One region of the Rhizobium sp. N324 genome, then DNA from elsewhere that is predicted to be linked to it. Evidence: riboswitches for the same ligand, from Rfam matches in the RefSeq annotation. Region 1 holds a riboswitch; the other holds the start of a gene.
What was found. A riboswitch is a leader RNA that binds a small molecule or an ion and turns the genes downstream of it on or off. The one in region 1 is predicted to bind FMN.
Positions count from the first base shown of each region.

Region 1 (3,400 bases):
ATAGTCGCCTTCATTGGCGACGACGAGGCGGTTGTCGTCCAGCCATTTCACGGCGTCGGGCTCGCGCGGCACGCCCTTCAATTCGCCGGTGAATTTCAGGGCGCCGTCCCGCTTGGTGTCGATGCCGGTGAGATCGACGCTGCCGGCGGAGAAATGCGTTTTCACCTGAGCCGTATTGGCGTCGATGATGACGATCTCGTTGTTTTCCTGCAGCGTCAGGGCGATCTCGTTCAGGCCGTTGAAGGCGACGAATTCCGGCTCCGGATCCTCAGGGGCGACACCGGCGAGACCGGTCAGTGCCACGTGCTTGATGGTGCCGCAATCGACGGCGCCGTTCTTCAGCTGGAAGACGACGAGATCGCCGGCCGGCATCTGCGGGATCTTGCCGTCATTGACCTCTTCGTCGCGTTCGTTTTCGATCGCGATGGCGCCGAGCGTTTTGTCCTTGTTGAGCGCGATCGAATCCGGCTGGCCGCCGAGATCGCAGCTGTTTTCGATCTTCTTCGTCGCCACGTCGACGATCGCCAGACGGCCCGAGGGCTTGGCCTTGCTTTCGGAGGTGTTGACGGCGACCAGGGCCTTGCCGGCGCTCGAGGTGACCGATGTCGGCTCGCCGTCCATCATCAGCGCGCCGCCTGATTTCGGGGCCTTGGCATCGGTGATGTCGATGAAGCCGATCGCGCCGAGCGGGCTGTCGCTATAGATCAGCGTGTTGCCGTCATCGGTCGCGGTGATGATTTCGGCAGAGGTCGGCGAAAGCTTGTCCTTGTCATCAGGCAGGTTCTGCGCGACCGGGAAGGACGCGATGCGGTTGAAGACCGGCTCGGCGGCGGCCGGGAAGGCAACGGATGTGAAAAGCACGGCAGCAAGCGCTGCCTTGCGCGATAAAATTGTCATGAAAATCCCCCATGTGTCGAATAGTCGAAACATGGGTTTTCTGCGGGACTGCCATGACAGAGGCATGACAGCCCCGGCCATTTTACGCGCTTTGCGTCAGGCCGCCCTTTTCCCGGCGCATCTCGTTGCGCATGATGAAAAGCGACGCGGCAAGAATGAGGGCGGCTCCGAGCCAAAGGTAACCAGCCGGCGCATAACCGAAGAACAGCCAGCCTGCCAGCACATTCAGCGGCAGCTTCAGATCGTCGAAGGGCTGCACATAGGCGGCGTCGGCACTGGCATAGGCGAGCGTCAGCAGATATTGCGCCACGACCGTCAGCAGGCCGGCCAGCAGGAAGAGAGCAAGTGCGGTGCCTGTCGGCACGGCGAAGCCCGCCGCCAGCGCCAGGCCGCCGTTGATCGGCGTCAGCAGCACCAGCAGCCAGACGGTGATCGTCTCGGGCTTTTCGATGCCGGTCAGGCTCTTGGTGATCAGCGAGGAGGCGCCCCAGAGCAGCGCCGAGAGCACCGGCAGCAGGGCTGCCCAGGTGAAGCTGTCGGACCATGGCTGCAGGATGATCATCGCGCCGGCAAAGCCGACACCGGTCGCCGCCCACCGGGCTGGACCGACACGTTCACCGAGGAACAGGCGGGCGCCGAGAATGATGAAGAAGGGCGAGGTCATGACGAGGGCGATCGCCTGCCAGATCGGCACCGACGCAAGGCCGGAAATCCAGGCCTCGACGCCGAGCGCGGCAAAGATCACGCGCACGAGATGCCGCCAGGGATATTCGGTGCGCATTGCCGAAAGGCCTGATTTGCGCAGGAAGGGCAAGGAGAACAGAAAGGCGAAGGCATATTGCCAGAAGGCCGCGGAGGCCGGGGGAAAGGCGAGCTTCATCGTCAGCCACTGGGTGACGACGTTGAGGAGCGAGAAGACCACGCCTCCAAGCACCATGAAAGCTGCGCCGGCAAGGGCGCGCGACTGCGAGACTGCAAGGGATTTCTGATTCATGTCTTTCATCCGAAATCAGGGACCAACATAAATCAGGACGCAACGAGCGACAGCACGCTGACGCTGGCAGTCCCCTGCCCCGCACGCGGCCATGCTCATCCTCTTCCATCCGGACTTTGACCGTCGGCTCCGGAATCGCACCGGATCTGCTGACCCCTCCCAAGCGTCGGCTTGGGAAAGCGCTCGCGGGCTCGGGCCGCAGCCCTTACCGCCGGTGGGGAGTTTCACCCCGCCCTGAGAACAGCTCTGTCGTAGAACAAAGGGCCGCATGCGGCAAGCGGCGAAAGCGAAAGGGGTCCGGCAAAGCCGAACCCCTTCCAAATCCTGCGCAGCCGGTCTCGTTTACGGCTGGCGGATAATCTCAGATCAGCCGTTGACGGCGTCCTTCAGGCCCTTGCCGGGCGTGAACTTCGGCACGTTGCGAGCCGGAATGTCGACTTCAGCGCCCGTCGACGGGTTGCGGCCCTTCGATGCGGCACGATGAGAAACGGTGAAGCTGCCGAACCCAGCGAGGCGGATGTCGCCCTTGTTCTTGAGTTCACCCTGGACAACGTCAAAAACCGCGTCAACAGCGGAAGCCGCGTCAGACTTCGTCAGTCCTGCCTTTTCGGCGACTGCGGACACGAGTTCATTCTTGTTCATGTTTCCACCCCTTTCTAAATGGTACGAAACGACTCAAAAGTAAGCTAGGCGCAGAATAGGTTTCATCAGGCCCGCCGGGAACCCAAAAGCCCTGCAAATCAAGGAAAAGCAAGCGTCTCCATGACGTTTTCACAAAAAAGGCTGGCGTTTTCGCCAGCCTTTTTCCGTCTTTTCAGCCAATGGGGCCTAAATGTGGCCAAGGCCACTCAATGCGCTATGGTCGCGCCCGTCTCATCAAGGCCTTCGACCGAGGTGATGACCGGCGTTTCCACCGTGCCGTCCCATTCGATCGGCTCCGGCCGCCGGATCAGCGCATGCTTGATCACCTCGCCCATGCGGGATACCGGGATGATCTCCATGCTGTTCTTCACGTTATCCGGAATCTCTGCCAGGTCCTTGGCGTTTTCCTCCGGAATCAGCACCTTCTTGATGCCGCCGCGAAGCGCTGCGAGCAGCTTTTCCTTGAGACCGCCGATCGGCAGCACACGGCCGCGAAGGGTGATTTCACCGGTCATGGCCACGTGCCTGTTCACCGGGATGCCGGTCATGATCGAGACGATCGCGGTCGCCATGGCGACGCCGGCCGAGGGGCCGTCCTTCGGTGTCGCGCCTTCCGGCACGTGCACGTGGATGTCGCTCTTGTCGAAGCGCGGCGGCTCGATGCCGAAATCGACAGCGCGCGAGCGGACATAGGAAGCCGCTGCCGAAATCGATTCCTTCATGACTTCCTTCAGATTGCCGGTAACCGTCATGCGGCCCTTGCCCGGCATCATCACGCCTTCGATGGTCAGCAGTTCGCCGCCGACTTCGGTCCAGGCCAGACCGGTGACAACGCCGACCTGATCCTCGCCCTCGGCTTCGCCATGG
Region 1 covers NZ_CP013630.1:1,717,061-1,720,460, reverse strand. The annotation lists gene AMK05_RS08225 (esterase-like activity of phytase family protein) at 1-897, opposite strand, end outside; gene AMK05_RS08220 (DMT family transporter) at 980-1,900, opposite strand; FMN riboswitch at 1,985-2,137, opposite strand; gene hupB (DNA-binding protein HupB) at 2,258-2,533, opposite strand; gene lon (endopeptidase La) at 2,740-3,400, opposite strand, start outside.

Region 2 (3,400 bases), 1.2 Mb from region 1:
CGGCATCGACCTGGGTCGAGCCACGGGTCTCGCCCCGTCCTTCGGACCCCCGCTGGGGAGAAGGGGGTAGGCCGGACGACCTTCATTCGCAAGCCGAGGTTTCAAGGGAGGCGAGGCGCTGCCGCGATTCCGCTTCTCCCCTCGGGGAGAAGATGCCGGCAGGCAGATGAGGGGGCCACACGGCACGTCCTCCATTGTCCTTCGCCTCGCCTTGAGCGGCAAGCGAAAGGCAAGCGGACTGCATCATTATTAAGAGGGAACACAGACGCGACGAGCGTCTGCGTCCCTCTACCGCCATCTATAACGGCAGCTCCCGGCCGGCCCGTTCGCTGACCATGTATTCGGCGTACCAGTCCGGCCAGTTCTCGTCGTGCTTGCCGCCGTTGCGCTTTTCGTGTTCGCCGTGGGCGGTGGCCGCGCGGCGCAGCGCTGATGCAAGATCGCTCGACGTTGCAAAGGCTGTCTCGTCGGCGTCGATGCGTCCGGGCAGGCGCTCCGTGACTTCCTGGAACAGCCAGCCATTGCCGTCGGGATCCTTGAACGAGGCGAAGGAGCGATAGCTGCGGTGATCGGGATCGCGGCCGGCAATCCTCAGCCGTCCGAAGAGATAGGGGTCGTCCTTGCCGGCATAGACGCCCGATGCGTCATGAAACACGTCGCTGACCTCGACGCCGCGGGCGATGAGGTCGCGGCGGGCGGCCTCGATGTCGGAGACGACGAGGTAGAGCCCCTGGGCGGAGCCGGGTTCTGCGGCGGTTATATTCTTGCCGAATATGATCGCGCAGCCGGAGCCGGGCGGAGTAAACTGGATCACCCGGAAATCGGCATCATTGGCGAAATCGGCGTCGAGCCGCCAGCCGAGCCCGTCGTAAAAACGTTTGGCGCGGTCGACGTCGGAAACGGGGATGACGACCACTTCGAGCTTGGTGTCGACCGGCCGTGTTTTCGGATTTGCGATAGGGGGTTCACTGCGCATTGCATTGCTCATCTTCAGCTCCTTGGGGTTCTGGATGCATTAAGAATGGCGATACATGTCGGGGTGGAGTGGACCACAGCGCGGCGGGGGCGTCGAATCAATTATTCTGTCGGCGTTGACCTGATGAAGACGGCGGGATCGGTCCCGCCGCCTCGGTTCGGAGGAACCGCCTTACGCGGCAAGAGCGGCGCGTGTCTTCCCGATGGTGAGCGCGGCTTTTGCGGCCTCCCGCCCTTTCTCGATGAAGTGCGCGCGGTAGATCTGCTTATGGTGCTCGGTTTCCTGATACTGATGCGGCGTCAGCGAAACCGACAGCACCGGCACGCCGGTATCCATGCCGGCGCGCATCAGCCCGTCGACCACGGCCTGGGCGACGAATTCGTGGCGGTATATTCCGCCGTCAACGACGAAAGCGGCAGCAACGACGGCGCCATAGCGCCCGGTTGCGGCAAGATCACGGGAAAGCAGCGGCATCTCGAATGCGCCGGGAACATCGAACACATCGACCTGCTCGGGCGGCACGAGCTGATAGAAGCCGTCAAGGGCGCGGTCGACGATGTCGGCGTGCCAGCTGGCTTTGATAAAGGCGTAGCGGGTGGGTGTCATGGTAATCTCCTTTGGCGAACAGACACATCACCCAAGGCGATCACGAACGTCCCCGACAGCCGCAAGGGCGGTGGGAACGCGCGTTCTCTTTCATCCGGACTATGACCGTCGGCTCAGGCATCTCACCTGATCTGCTGACCCTTCCTTAGAAGGCGCTCGCGGGCTCGCAATCGAAACTGCATACCGCCGGTAGGGACTTTCACCCCGCCCTGAGAACGGCGGGGACAATAGGGGGAAGGTGGCCGGCTGGCAATAGGGTGAAATGCTTTCATTGTGGTGTGGGAATGGGAATGGCGCGAGTGGCCCGAAGGGCAAGGCAGTTGAGGGGGCGAGCGACGACAGGAGCGAGTGCATTGGGCGCACGCGAAGGGCACGGTGACGAGCCAGCGTCGGAGGCAATGTCTCCATCGCCCTTGCTGAATGTGCACGTTTGCCTACATGCTTCCGATGAGGACACCCCGTCAAAACAGCAGCGCGCCGTTCCCGCGCAAGGCGAGGGAAGACCATAGCAAACCATGGGAGAGAGATATGCAAGAGCCCCTCGTCGTTCACCGCGAGGCGCATATCGCGGCGCCGCCGGCCGCAGTGTTTGCGTTGATGACCGACCCGGAAAAGATCCTGCGCTGGATGGGAACGGAAGCTGAGGTCGAGCCGCAGCCGGGCGGGCTCTATCTCGTCAACGTCACCGGCGCCCGCTTTGCGCGCGGCTCGTTTCGCGAAGTGGTGCCGGTTCATCGCCTTGCCTACAGCTTCGGCTGGGACGGTAGCGAGGTGGTGCCGCCGGGGTCGAGCCTGGTCGAGATTGACCTGATCGAGCAGGGAGGCGGAACACTGCTGCGGCTCACCCATAGCGGCCTGCCGAGCGCCGATCAATGCGCCGGCCATGCGGAAGGCTGGGCGCATTACCTCGGGCGGCTGATCGAGGTCGCCGCCGGGCGTGACCCGGGTCCCGACTCATTTTCCGGCAGGACATGAACGGTTTTTGCCGGCCGGAGGCTTGTCCCGAAGCGGTTGCCGTTGCGGGAAAACGGCTGGCCGGCGCTCCGATCGGCCGTCCGAAAGCGCTTCTTTTTTGCCCGCAAACATGAACGCGCAGTTCATCTCCAGTTCAATTTGGCCGCCCTAGGGTGAGGGCGGCTGGATGAAATGGAGTTTCCGATGAAGGCACTTTCTATCGCGGCTGCCTTGCTCGCTGGCAGCCTTTCGATCGGCACAGCTGAGGCGATGCCGATGGGGACAATCAATGTCCAGAGCAATGTCACAAGCGATGTTACAAAGGTCGACTATGCGTGCGGCCGCGGCTGGCATCTGACCCGCTGGGGCGAATGCCGGCGAAACTGGCGACGCCCGCCGCCGGTGGCCTTCTACGGCGGTCCGCCCCGCTGGGGCTGGGAGCGGCGCCACCGGGATTGGGATGGTCCGCGCTGGCGCGATGAGCGGCGCGGCGAGTATCGCCGCCGCTGGCGGGATGACTATTAAGCTCGCAGTCAGAGACAGATCGATGGGGCCGGCGCAATCTTCGCCGGCCCTTTTTATCGACGTTTCTTCGGCGCCTTGGCGTCAGACCGTGCTGACGCGCCAGTGTTGGCTGTCGATCAGTTCTTCGAGTTCGACAGGATCCTTGACGCCGAATTCATACCATTCGACGAGTTCCTTCGCCTTGCGGCTGCTCTCCTCTGCGGTCAGCTCGACCTGATATCTTTCGCACCACCGCCGAAGGATCGACGTCAGCAGCGTCATGTCATTGCCATCCAGCGGATCTTTCGGCCAGAATATCGTGCCCATCGTACCCCTCAATCACACGATGATGAACGGCGC
Region 2 covers NZ_CP013630.1:2,881,870-2,885,269, reverse strand. The annotation lists gene AMK05_RS13950 (VOC family protein) at 299-988, opposite strand; gene AMK05_RS13945 (6,7-dimethyl-8-ribityllumazine synthase) at 1,148-1,582, opposite strand; FMN riboswitch at 1,661-1,803, opposite strand; gene AMK05_RS13940 (SRPBCC family protein) at 2,111-2,557, shown strand; gene AMK05_RS13935 (GCG_CRPN prefix-to-repeats domain-containing protein) at 2,741-3,061, shown strand; gene AMK05_RS13930 (hypothetical protein) at 3,143-3,367, opposite strand.
Region 2: linked by a shared signal. The riboswitch ahead of AMK05_RS13945 (6,7-dimethyl-8-ribityllumazine synthase) and the one ahead of AMK05_RS08220 (DMT family transporter) in region 1 are both predicted to bind FMN.